Regions from separate parts of the Companilactobacillus sp. genome, predicted to be linked through region 3. Evidence: predicted binding sites of a transcription regulator. Region 3 holds the regulator's gene; each other region holds the start of a gene.

The links. The regulator Rex, encoded in region 3, represses fermentation and respiration genes when NADH is low (regulators of the CRP and FNR family bind a similar motif). The targets are predictions, from matches to a motif close to TTGTGAANTANTTCACAA.
Region 1: the regulator Rex is predicted to act here: its motif matches at 1,696-1,713, upstream of ald (alanine dehydrogenase).
Region 2: the regulator Rex is predicted to act here: its motif matches at 1,320-1,337, upstream of LKF16_RS09870 (FAD-binding protein).
Region 4: the regulator Rex is predicted to act here: its motif matches at 1,832-1,849, upstream of LKF16_RS06080 (iron-containing alcohol dehydrogenase).

What each region holds. Positions count from the first base shown of each region.
Region 1 is NZ_JAKVLR010000001.1:1,265,965-1,269,182, forward strand. Features, by position in the region: gene LKF16_RS06210 (APC family permease) at 1-512, opposite strand, end outside; gene ald (alanine dehydrogenase) at 524-1,639, opposite strand; gene LKF16_RS06220 (DMT family transporter) at 1,959-2,882, shown strand; gene LKF16_RS06225 (D-2-hydroxyacid dehydrogenase) at 2,906-3,218, shown strand, end outside.
Region 2 is NZ_JAKVLR010000001.1:2,063,421-2,066,638, forward strand. Features, by position in the region: gene LKF16_RS09870 (FAD-binding protein) at 1-1,285, opposite strand, end outside; gene LKF16_RS09875 (aldo/keto reductase) at 1,476-2,336, shown strand; gene LKF16_RS09880 (glucose-1-dehydrogenase) at 2,642-3,218, shown strand, end outside.
Region 3 is NZ_JAKVLR010000001.1:2,546,337-2,549,554, reverse strand. Features, by position in the region: gene LKF16_RS12225 (PTS sugar transporter subunit IIB) at 1-106, opposite strand, end outside; gene manA (mannose-6-phosphate isomerase, class I) at 802-1,770, opposite strand; gene LKF16_RS12215 (redox-sensing transcriptional repressor Rex) at 1,804-2,451, opposite strand; gene LKF16_RS12210 (ABC-F family ATP-binding cassette domain-containing protein) at 2,589-3,218, shown strand, end outside.
Region 4 is NZ_JAKVLR010000001.1:1,232,337-1,235,554, forward strand. Features, by position in the region: gene LKF16_RS06065 (ABC transporter permease) at 1-348, shown strand, start outside; gene LKF16_RS06070 (GNAT family N-acetyltransferase) at 362-799, shown strand; gene LKF16_RS06075 (hypothetical protein) at 852-1,349, opposite strand; gene LKF16_RS06080 (iron-containing alcohol dehydrogenase) at 1,912-3,081, shown strand.

The DNA.
Region 1 (3,218 bases), 1.3 Mb from region 3:
CCTTTCGATAAAACAAATGTTACAAGAAAAATCATGATGACAGCAGGTAGATTGATGATCCCGCCATTAAATGGAGACATAATTAAAGCTTTGGGAATTTCTACGCCAAATTCGGCGAAGAATGAATGGACATATCCAGACCATCCATTCGCTACAGTTGCGGTAGTAGTAATATACACACCTAACAATGTCCAACCGGCAAAGAATCCTACACGTTTTCCGATCGAGGCCCACGCGTATACATAAGCACTACCAGAATTGGGGATACTAGTAGTTAGCTCCGCATAGCACAGACCGATCAGTCCACTGGCTAATGCCGCGATCAAGAATGAATAGACAACTCCAGGTCCCGCATCGGTTGCAGCCACGATACCAGTCAATACTAAAATACCAGTACCGATGATTGCTCCGATCCCCAGAATCGAAAGATCAAACAGACCTAAGGTTTTCTTACGATCACCTTTTTTGGCATTATCCAAAAGGATCTTTATGTCAATTTTGTTATTATCCATTGTTTGTTACATTAACTGGTCTGAAGGTCAGCAGCAAATGGTGCGTATGGTAATTCCAAACTATCTGCTACGGCCTTTTCAGTTAATTTACCATCCCAAGTATTGATACCTGTCAAGATAGTATTGTTCTTTGCGGCTTCGTTTAATCCCTTGTTAGCAATTTCTACTGCATAAGGAATTGTTGCACTGGAAAGTGCTTCAGTAGCAGTCTTTGGAACTGCACCAGGTATATTAGCAACTGTATAATGCAAGACATCATGTGATACGAATACTGGATCACTATGAGTTGTAGCTTTAACGCTAGTTTCGAAAATACCACCTTGGTCAATTGGAATATCAACCACTACAGAACCAGGTTCCATACTTTCGATCATTTCAGTTGTAACTAGTTTTGGAGCAACTGCACCTGGAATTAATACAGCCCCGACTACTAAATCAGATTTCTTAACGCACATGGCAATATTATGAGGATTTGAGATCAATGTTTGAACTTTTCCATCAAAAATATTTTCTACTTCTGCCAATCTTGCTGCGTTGATATCAAGAATTGTTACGTTTGCACCTAATCCAACTGCAATCTTAGCTGCGTTGAATCCTACTGTTCCGGCGCCGATGATGGTTACTTCACCACGTCTAACACCGGGAACACCTGAAAGTAACAATCCTTTACCACCATTTACTTGTTCGAGGAAATGTGCCCCTACTTGGACTGACATACGTCCGGCAATTTCACTCATTGGAACTAATAGTGGCAATCCACCTCTTGGTCCAACCATCGTTTCATAACCAATTCCGGTGGTTCCACTCTTGAGTAGAGCTTCGGTGAGTTTCTTGTCAGCAGCTAAGTGAAGATATGTATAAATAATCAAATCATTTCTAAAATATTTGTACTCAGCTTCCAGAGGTTCTTTAACTTTGATAACCATATTGCAGTTCCAAGCATCCTCTGCTGAACCCATCTCTGCTCCCATTTCTTTATATTGTGGATCTGTGTATCCTGATCCAACACCGGCATTGGTCTCAACTACGACCTCATGCCCAGCCCGAACCAAATTTGCAACTCCGGCCGGTGTAATACCAACACGTTCTTCGTGATTTTTAATTTCTTTGGGTATACCAATTTTCATAATGGCGCCTCCTTAAAATTGAAATCGCTTTCTTAATGCAATCACAGTATAGCAAGATTTTATAAATTTCACAATCACTTTTCGTAAGATATTCTTACAAAAATAGTTATAACATTGCCGTGTCAACGGTTATGATTAAGTAAATATTTATAATATATTGTTATAATGGGATAGAACTTTTTTCACAATGTGGCAAACGTCATGTCATTTATTAAATAAATGCTATGCCAATTTTTTGTTATCCAGATAAAAACATTCCCAAATTAAGACTCCTAACGGTATAATAGGCGTAATAGTTTTTGGTTACGGAGGGGTTTTTATGGAAGAAAGTACTAAAGAGATCAGAAAAAGACTAAAAAAAGGTTTCTTTCTGGCACTAATTGCTTCAATTACTTGGGGTATTTCTGGAGCTGTTCAACAAATTGTCGCTAAAGACATGAACATTCCTGCAATGTGGTTCGTTGGCGTTAGAACAACTGTCGCCGGAGTTATCCTGTTAGCAATTGCTTTAATTGTTTTACCCAAAAATGAATTCTTTTCGATTTTTAAATCTTGGAAAGAAACGCTGACTTTGATTGCGTTTTCAATTTTTGGATTGTTTTTAAATATGTACACGTTCTTTTATGCTATTCAACAAGGAAATGCATCAACTGCAACAATCCTTCAATACTTATCGCCATTGTTTATCATGTTAGGATCGATAATCTTTTTCCATAAAAAAGTATTACGTGTCGACGTGATTTCTTTTGCCCTCGCTTTACTTGGTGTTGTATTGCTGATCACACGTGGTGACTTCTCAAAACTCGCCATTCCTTTTTCATCAGTACTTTGGGGAATTGGTAGTGGTATCACCGCTGCTTTATATATCGTTATCCCACAACAATTGATCGCTAAGCACAACGGACTTTTGGTAACTGGTTGGGGAATGCTTTTTGCAGGTATTTTCTCAAACTTTTTCCATCCAATGTGGGTCAACGCACCGCACCTTTCAACAAAAGGATTGCTGGGCGTTATTGGCGTTATCTTATTGAGTAACGTTATTGCCTTCTTACTTATGGTATTCAGTACTAAATACACCACTGCCGCAACTATCAGTATCACTGATGCGGTCCAGCCTTTTACTACCCTAGTGTTAAGTGTTCTATTCTTATCGCTACAAGTTAACTTTGCCGAAGTCGCTGGTGCTATTATTGTTGTAGTAGCAATTTATGTTTTAAATCGATTTGATGCAGATTCTCAGTAACAAAAGGAGATTAATCACTTTTTATGAAAATATTTGCTTACGGAATTCGAGAAGATGAAAAACCATCATTGGAAAATTGGCAAAAAGCGAATCCTGAAGTTGAGGTCGGTTATACTGACCAAACATTGACGCCAGAAACTGCTAAATTAGCTGATGGTGCCAGTGGCGTAGTCACTTTGCAGACTACACCTTACGAAAGAGAATCGTTGAAGATTTTGAATGACCAAGGTATCAAGAACATTTCGATCCGAAATGTCGGTTATGATAATTTCAACTTTGACGACCTCAAGGAATTCGACATGAAACTATCAAATGTTCCCGTATACTCGCCTAACG
Region 2 (3,218 bases), 480 kb from region 3:
GAGCTCCACCTTGAGTATTCAAGACGTCATGTGTAAGTGGTGCAGCGTAGAATGGTCCATTTTCGAGTGGACTCATAGTCTTAGGATCACGGCCAAAGGCATAGTCTTCGCCATCTTTAGCAAACTTGTTGAAATCTTTGACAGTCTTGTTCAAAGTCTTAGGGTCAACATCGATTGCTTTAGCTAAATCTTTGATTGAATCAGCCTTAGTTAGGACTTTGAAAAAGTCTTTGTAAGGTAATTCTTCTTTATTCTTGATGGCATCATATTGTGCTTGATCAAAAATCAAATAAGGATGAACGTTAGTTTCGGGAACGTTCCAGTGGCCGTTTTGGAAAATGTGGCCGTGACGATTATTTTCACTTTCATTGAAGTAACGTGAACCATCATCACCAACAGTGATAATACTTCCAGTAAAGACTTCAGGGAAGTCCAAAATCAATTGAGCACGTTCTCCTTCTGGAACATCGAATGCGAGACCATGCAACATGCCTAGTGCTTCATAGTTACGCATGTGCCACATGTCAGCTCCGACTTCTTCGGCCATGTGGATACCGTCACCCTTATTGTAAATTGAACCAAGTGGGGCAGCCTTGTAGGCACCAGTGTAGTCTTGCATCATTTGTTTGTTATTTTCAAATCCACCCATAGTCATAACCACACCATTTTTGGCACGGATGTTTCTGATCACGTGTTCACGTTCGATTTGAACACCAATGATCTCTTGAGTGATTGGATCTTGAATCAAATGCTTAGCAGGTGACTTGAACCAAACGTCGATTTTGTCTGAACGGTCCATGACTTGTTGACGAAGATTCTTCCACAATGCAGCGTCCCAAATACCTTTGTGCATCATTAAGACGTCGTTAGTTTGCCCACCATCATATTCTGGATACTCCCAAAGTACAGGCTTATAAATTGGGCTGTCGCCAAACAGTTCTTTACCACTAGTTGGTTCGTCCACGCCTAAATATTTTTTCATGTAGTTAGGCATGTCGACCATACCTTCTACATAAGTGTCGATCATATCTTCATCGAGGTCCATAGGGCCAGTCAGGTGTTTGTAATACTTCTTTTCCTCGTCGAAATCTTTACCAGTATTGATCAATTGAGCGGCATAACGCGTGTTTCCACCTTCATGTCCCTCTGGTGCTGAATCAACGAGCAATACCTTTGCTCCATCGTCGGCAGCGAAACGTGCAGCAGTTGCACCGGCACCACCGAAACCGAGAACTACAACGTCATAAGTTGCGTCCCAGCGTGCAATATTATGTTGACTAACCATGAATAATTCCTCCTAATTTTTAAAAAACCTAAGTTTGTGAAAACCTTTACATTGATAATTTTACTCTTTGTTGATAAAAATTAAAGATTCGATAAACAAATATCTTCAAAATTTTTTAAAATAAATGGTTGCGTTAGAGTGTGGTCGAAGGTATAAATTAATCCTTGAAATAACGAGAGAAGGTTAATAAATGACAAAATTAGATGAAACCTATACTTTAAATAACGGTATTAAGATTCCTAAGGTAGCTTTCGGTACATGGCAAATGCCAGCTGAAAAGACACGCCAATCAGTTTTGGATGCACTTCAAGCCGGATATCGTCACATCGATACAGCTTTAGCTTATGGCAATGAAAAAGAAGTTGGTCAAGCGGTTCGTGATTCAGGAATTCCTCGTGACCAAATTTACGTTACGTCAAAATTACCTGGCGAAACTAAGACATATGAAGGCGCTAAAAAAGATTTTGAAGAAACCTTCAACAATTTGGACATCGATTACCTAGACTTGTACTTAGTCCACGCACCATTCCCATGGGCAGAAATGGGCAAGTCTGAAAATATTGAAAAATATGATAAGGCTAACCAAGAAATTTGGAAGGCACTTGAAGAGATTCAGGCATCTGGAAAAGTTAAGTCGATTGGTGTTTCAAACTTTAATGTTCATGATCTAGAAAGCTTGCTATCAACTGCCAAAGTAACGCCTGCAGTTGATCAAATTCAATATTATGTCGGTTACACAGAACCTAAGATCACTAAGTTTGCTACAGACAAGGACATTTTGATTGAAGCTTACTCACCATTGGCAACAGGTAGAATGTTGAGTAACCCAACAGTTGAAAGAATCGCAGAAAAATATGATGCCAGTGTTGCCCAATTAGCTATTGAGTTTGTTGTCCAAAACGGTGCTTTACCACTACCAAAGGCAACTCAAAAAGCTCATATCTTAGACAATGCCAAGTTAGATTTTGAAATCTCAGCTGAAGATATGGAAAAATTGAACAGTCTAAAAGATACAGCAGTCGATATGTATCACCATGGAAGACAAGAGTAAAAGATCAAGAGAGCGTCAAAAACGGGTAGACTCTGAGCATTGCTCAGGATATGACTTATTGCGGATTGTGCAATCAGTTATATCCGTGGCAAGCGGAAGAGTCTGTTTTTGAAAGCTCATTTCAGATCAAGAGAGCGTCAAAAACAAAATTCCATTACAATCAAGTTTATTTCTGAAATAAGGTCAGTTTTCTGATCTTATTTTTTTCAGGCAATTGGGTAAGGAATTGTATTTGATTGACAATTGAATAATCAAGGAATGTAATGGACGTGTATTAAGAAATTCATGAGAAATGAGGTAACATTATGTACTCAGATTTGAATGGAAAAGTTGCCGTCGTAACTGGCGGATCGAAAGGAATCGGCAATGCTATCGCTAAGCGTTTTGGCGGCGAACATATGTCGGTCGTAATCAATTATCATACTGATGAGGTAGGTGCTCAAAAGGCTGCCAAGGTCGTTGAAGATGAAGGTGGACGTGCAGCCATTGTGCAAGCTGATATCAGTACTGAAGAAGGAAACAAAAAGTTGTTGGACACAGCTATTCATGAATTTGGTGGACTAGATGTGTGGGTCAACAATGCCGGAATGGAAATCAAGTCTCCAACTCACAAGGTTTCTTTGGAAGATTGGGACAAAGTAATTGCAGTTGACCAACGAGGCGTCTTTTTAGGATCAAAGACAGCTTTGGATTACTTTGTATCTAACGACAAGAAGGGCAATATCATCAATATGTCTTCAGTCCACGAACAAATTCCTTGGCCAACATTTGCTAGTTATGCAGCAGCTAAAGGCGGAGTAAAACTATTTACGAAGACAATCGCTATGGAATATGCGAACCAAAATGTCAGAGTAAATGCCATCGGACCAGGAGCAATCAACA
Region 3 (3,218 bases):
TCAATGTGACTGATTGAACGTCTTCTTGTTCACCAAAGATCATTGATCCAGATTGCTTAATACCGTCAGCGAATTTACCGTGACTAGCAATGACAATACTTACCATTCTTTTACCTCCTATTTGTTTTGCTATAGCCGGAAAAACCAACTGTAACTGAAAATACCACACCAATCAGTGATAACTTTTTCACATTTTCATATGATTTATCTCATGGTTTGAAACGTATAAAGAAAATGTTTAAAACGCTACCACTAAAAAAAACGGTAATCCCACATATTTGCCTTCCCCCTATGTTCGTCTACAAAAATAACTGTTGACGACCATTAAAATCACAATACTGCGACATATTGATCTTTATTTGAAAAAGACTGATACGCTAAAATGACAAGTCGATTGAACAACATCAATTGAAATTAATGAAAATACTCAGTTAACACAGCACTTAACGAAGATATTTTCAAGATACATTTTTCAATTAAAGCGTTTTCTTTAATATTAAAAAAATATATCCGCTGATTAAATCACAATCAACATTGATCAATTTTCCTATCCCAGCTCACCCTTCTTGTGAACCTTTTCATAATATCATTTTTTGAGAGAAATGACAGCACTTTATTCGTCATTTAAAATCATTTTTAACAATTTTGAAACATTTTTGTAAAAAATAAATTGAATAAATAAGTCGTTATTTCTGTCGTTATAAAATGAAAATTATGTATTTTTATTCTGAAAACAAAAATTGGTATAGACAGGATAAGCCATAAAAAAAGGAGTTAAGATTTAGTCTTAACTCCTATAGTTTATTCCTCGCCTGATTCAGACGCAATAATATCAAGTTGACCATCAATCGTCCACTTACTTACTGTGGCTGGAATGATCAAATGTTGACCCTTGGCTAACTTATAATCGTTGCCATCAACAGTCAATAAACCGTTGCCGTCGATCACTGAAATCAAGGTATATTTACCGATCTCGTGATTGAATACAGCTGGTTCTTGAATTTGCCAGCGATAGACTGCAAAGTAAGGTGACATTGGAGGTTGAACGTAAGTTGTAAATTGGTTCTTACCTTCATCGCGCTTAATAATATTTAATTCAGGATCCTTATGAGGAACCATGATCGTATCTTCAGATTGTTTAATATGTAGCTCACGTTTCTTACCAGTACTTGCTTGAATACGGTCATAGTCATACAAACGATAAGTCGTATCGCTACTTTGTTGCGTTTCAAGCGCCATGATACCTTTGTTCAACGCATGAACAGTACCACTTGGGACGTAGAAGAAATCGCCAGTCTTCACTGGGACCTTGCGTAACAAATCATCCCAATCGCCTGATTCGATCATCTTGTCCAATTCAGCTTTAGTCTTTGCGTTGTGGCCATAAATCAAATATGATCCTGGTTCGGCATCAATAATGTACCAGCATTCTGTCTTACCTAATTCGTGCTCATGCTTTTCCGCATATTCGTTATCAGGATGCACTTGAACTGACAAACTAGCTTCAGCATCTAAGATCTTAGTTAACAATGGGAACACTTTACCCTTGGGATCACCGAATAATTCCTTGTGATCATTCCAGAGGTCATCTAAGTATTGACCCGCAAATTCTCCATTTTCAACTTGAGAACGTCCATGTGGATGTCCAGAAATTGCCCAACATTCGCCAATATCACCATCAGGAATATCATAGCCAAAAGCTGTTTGGAGTTTACGGCCTCCCCAGATTTTCTCATGAAATACAGGTTTTAAAAATAATGGTTCACTCATTATATATAATCCCTCACTATTCAAAAAATAGAACTATTCTGCTTCTTTAGCGTCACGATCGCGATCCAAGAAGAAGATCAATGTTTGCAATTCGTTAGCCAAGTCAACGTAATGTACACGGATTGAGCTAGGTACATTAATAATGACCGGTGTAAAGTTCAAGATACCTCTAACGCCTGCTTTAGCTAATTCGTCTGCAGTAGTTTGTGCTGCATTAGATGAAACTGTTAAAATAACTACATCGATCTGTTGAAGACTCAATTGTTCTTTGATCTCACTAATGTCATATACTGGAACGCCACTCTTAACTGTACCGACGATTGACTTGTCGATATCAAAAGCAGCTGCGATACGAACGTTATTAGTTCTTGAGAAGTTATAATTTAACAAAGCATTACCCAAGTTACCAACACCGACTAGCGCTACGTTAGTACGCTTGTCTTGGTTAAGTAACTTCTTGAAAAATGCGACTAATTCATTAACGTCATATCCATAACCACGCTTACCTAAAGCGCCGAGATATGAGAAGTCACGACGAATCGTTGCACTATCAATTTTGATACCATCTGACAATTCGCCAGAAGAAATCTTTTGAGTACCTTCATCTTTTAAGAATTGAAAATATCTATAATATATTGGCAACCTTTTGATTGTTGCGTTTGGAACTGTTGTTTTTGTCATAATCCACCACCATGTGCGTGTTTTCACTATTTAAAATAATATACAAAACTTGTGAAAAAAACAATACTTTCGCTCAAAAAGCCATGAAAATAACAAAATTCATAGTATAATTTGTGAATATGCAAAGGAGTTTTATATTGATATTATTACAAGCTCAAAATATTACAAAAAATTTTGGAACAAAAAAACTTTTTTCCAATGTCAGTTTTGAAGTCCAAGACAATAGTCGAATTGGTCTAGTTGGAAGAAACGGCGTTGGTAAATCAACTTTACTTAAAATTATCTCTGATCAAGAGAGTTACAATTCTGGAAATATTGCTTTAAAAAAAGACACAAATATTGGCTATTTAGCCCAGGATTCAGGATTAAATACCGAAAATGAAATTTTTTCCGAGATGGAGGCCGTTTTTAACTACCTCAAAAAGGACGAAAAGCAGATGCATTCGCTCGAAGAAAAATTAGCCGACCCATCCGTTGACGATTACGACCAAATTTTAAAGCAGTACGATCAGCTACAAAATAAGTTCCGTCAGGAAAACGGCTACGGCTATCAATCAGAAATTCGGAGTGTCCTAGCTGGATTTGGCTTTGATGAGTCTGTATGGCACGATAAAGTCTCAACATTATCAGGTGGCGAGCGTTCACGTCTGGCAATGGCCAAAATGCTTTTGGAACATCACGAGATTCTTCTACTTGATGAGCCAACGAACCATTTGGACATCGAAACTGTCGAGTGGCTAGAAGGATATCTCAAGAATTATCGTGGC
Region 4 (3,218 bases), 1.3 Mb from region 3:
TCTATGACTCATCCGTTAGGACTAGAAATTTTTATGCGTGGATTCTACGCTTACCTATCACCAACGCTGATCATGTTAGGAATTTCAGTCTGTTTAGTCGGCTGGCTTCCAAAATTAGTTAGTTTAAATTATGGCTATTTAATCATTTCCATGTTTATCCAATATTTTGGACAATTGCTCAAATTACCAGATTGGACGCATAAATTAACGCCATTCGGCTACATCCCGAAAGTTCCCGTTCATACTTTGGATATTGGGACCTTCTGGTGGCAAATTGCTATCGCCGTAGTCTTGATTGCGGTTGGTTACATCGGTTATGCTAAACGTGACATCAATGGAGCCAACTAAAGGAGTTAAATTGTTGAAAATAATCGAAGTAACTAATCAGAATAAAGCACTAACCACCAACTTAGTGGATATTTGGGAAAAATCAGTCTTAGCTACCCACGATTTTTTATCAACAGAAGAAGTTGCTACTATTAAAAAGTACGTCCCGCAGGCGATTGCTGAAGTCGAACACTTGGCAGTTGCTGAAGAAGACGGCTCAACCTTGGGATTTATTGGCATTGACCAACATAGAATCGAAATGCTATTTCTCGATCCAGACATCAGAGGACGTGGCCTTGGCAAAAAATTGATTCAATTCATGATCGACAATTATCACGTCGATTCAGTCACAGTCAATGAGCAAAATTCTCAAGCAGTAGGTTTTTATCAGCACTTAGGTTTCAAGACCTACCAACGAACTGACCTTGACGAAGAAGGAAACCCTTATCCACTTTTGTATATGAAGATGTAAAAAGACCTTACTCAGTTAATTTCTGGGTAAGGTCTTTCTGATTGTCTTCTATTTAAACTTGTCCAATCTCAACTTGGACATCCTTGGACAATTTATCTTCTAAATATTTCTCAATGTCTTTATACGATCTCTTAAAGTTCAACTCAATTTGCTGTGGACGTTTTGTGTTAAAGATAACTGCCACACGTTCATTTTGACCAGGTATCTCAATCGGGATCAAGGTAACGTGAACGATTTGCGAATAATCTAGCACACCAGAATAAAATCCACTCAAGATGATCTTTTTAGAACCAATTCCACCAACGCCATTCATGATCGTCAAGGTCACGAACTCAGCAACCATAAGGATGTACGGCAAGCGATTCACCGGAGAAATCATCAGCCATGCACCAACGAAAACCGCAAAAATCAAGGTTGATAGTTTGTAAGTCGCTCTGATTTCAATTTGTGATTGCCAATAAATGCTAAAAATAGCACCTACTAAGAATACGATATCGATAAAAATTATTATTCCATCCATAATCTTCACCGTTCCTTTCTTCGTTGACATATGGAAGAGACACCGGTAAATATTCTTCCTAGTACCTGTATTGTAAGTTACCTACAGCTCTATTTCAATTATTCTAATTTTGTTGTGAACTAACTAGCGAAAAGCCTGATCTCTGACCATTAGCTATCAAATATGATTGATAATTGAAATATTAGCAATCATATTTTTCATTTTTTTAGTAAATAGTCAGAATGTGTTAAGTAATTCACAGAAAATTGTTAATTAGAACTAAGAATAATTAAGCTAAAAATCGATCAGATTTATTCAAAATAAAGAACTGCTCTTTACTATTTACATTATAATCTATTATTGATACTTTGTGTAATATCACTAAATAAAACTTAACGACATCATATTTGATTTGTTCAATAAATATTGCGTCTATTTTTGTAATCAAAAAATTGAAAATGAACTACCAAAATGATATCTATTTTTTATTCACTTTTTAAATAGTGATAAATAGTTATAAAATATTGCTCAATTCGTTACATAATTAACAAAGTTATTGAAATGCCTTTCATGAATATATAGAATAAATTTATATTAAAGAGGAGGAACTCTTATGAAAGAAAATTTCGATTTCTTAATGCCTAGTGTTAACTTCTTCGGCGCTGGCGTTATTAAGAAAATTGGCGACCGTGCCAAAATGTTAAATATGACTAACCCATTGATCGTTACAGATAAGTTTTTGGAAAGTGTCGACAATGGACCTGTTGCACAAGCTACTGACTCATTAAAAGCAGCTGGTGTTAAATTCACTATCTACAACGGTGTTGAACCAAATCCTAAGGTTCACAACATTCAAGAAGCTAAAAAAGTTTACTTAGATAACAACTGTGACGGTATCATCACAATCGGTGGTGGTTCAGCTCATGATACTGGTAAAGGTACTGGTATTATTTTGACAAACGGCGACGATATCACAAAACTTGATGGTATCGAAACTTTGGACAACGCTCTACCTCCATTGATTGCTGTTAACACAACTGCTGGTACTGGTTCAGAACTTACAAGACACTGTGTTATCACTAATACAGAAACACATCTCAAGTTTGTTGTTGTTTCATGGAGAAATATCCCACTTGTATCATTCAACGATCCTATGTTGATGTTGGATGTTCCAAAGGGCTTAACTGCCGCAACTGGTATGGATACATTCGTTCAATTGATCGAACCTTACGTTTCAACCAACCGTAACGAAATCACAGACGCTCAATGTCTTGAAGGTATCAAATTAGTTGAAGAAAGCTTACGTGAAGCTTACGCTAACGGCCATGATGTTGAAGCTCGTACTAAGATGGTTGAAGCAGAAATGCTTGGTGGTATGGCATTTAACAACGCTGACCTTGGTTACGTTCACGCTATGGCTCACCAACTTGGTGGTCAATATGACGCTCCTCACGGTGTATGCTGTGCTATTCTTCTTCCTATCGTTGAAGAATACAACATCATCTCAAGTCCTGAAAGATTTGCTCAATTAGCTGTTGCTATGGGCGAAGACATTTCTGGTCTATCAACTCGTGACGCTGCCGAATTAGCTATCAAAGCTATGAGACAAATGGCTGATGATGTTGGTATTCCTCGTTCAATCAAAGCTATTGGTGCAAAGCCCGAGGACTTTGAATTGATGGCTGAAAATGCTTTGAAGGATGGTAATGCCTTCTCTAACCCTCGTAAGGGTAACAAGCAAGAGCTTGTTGAATTGTTCCAAAAGGCATATGACGCTGAATAATTTATTTTGATTATAAGAAAAAGGAAAACCTTAATTGGTTTTCCTTTTTTTTTTGGCTTTAAATGCTTTGTTGGAGGTATGCGGGCCGACTCCGGGTGGAAAGAGATTGCCCTTTGGACGGCATCCTTGGTTGTTCG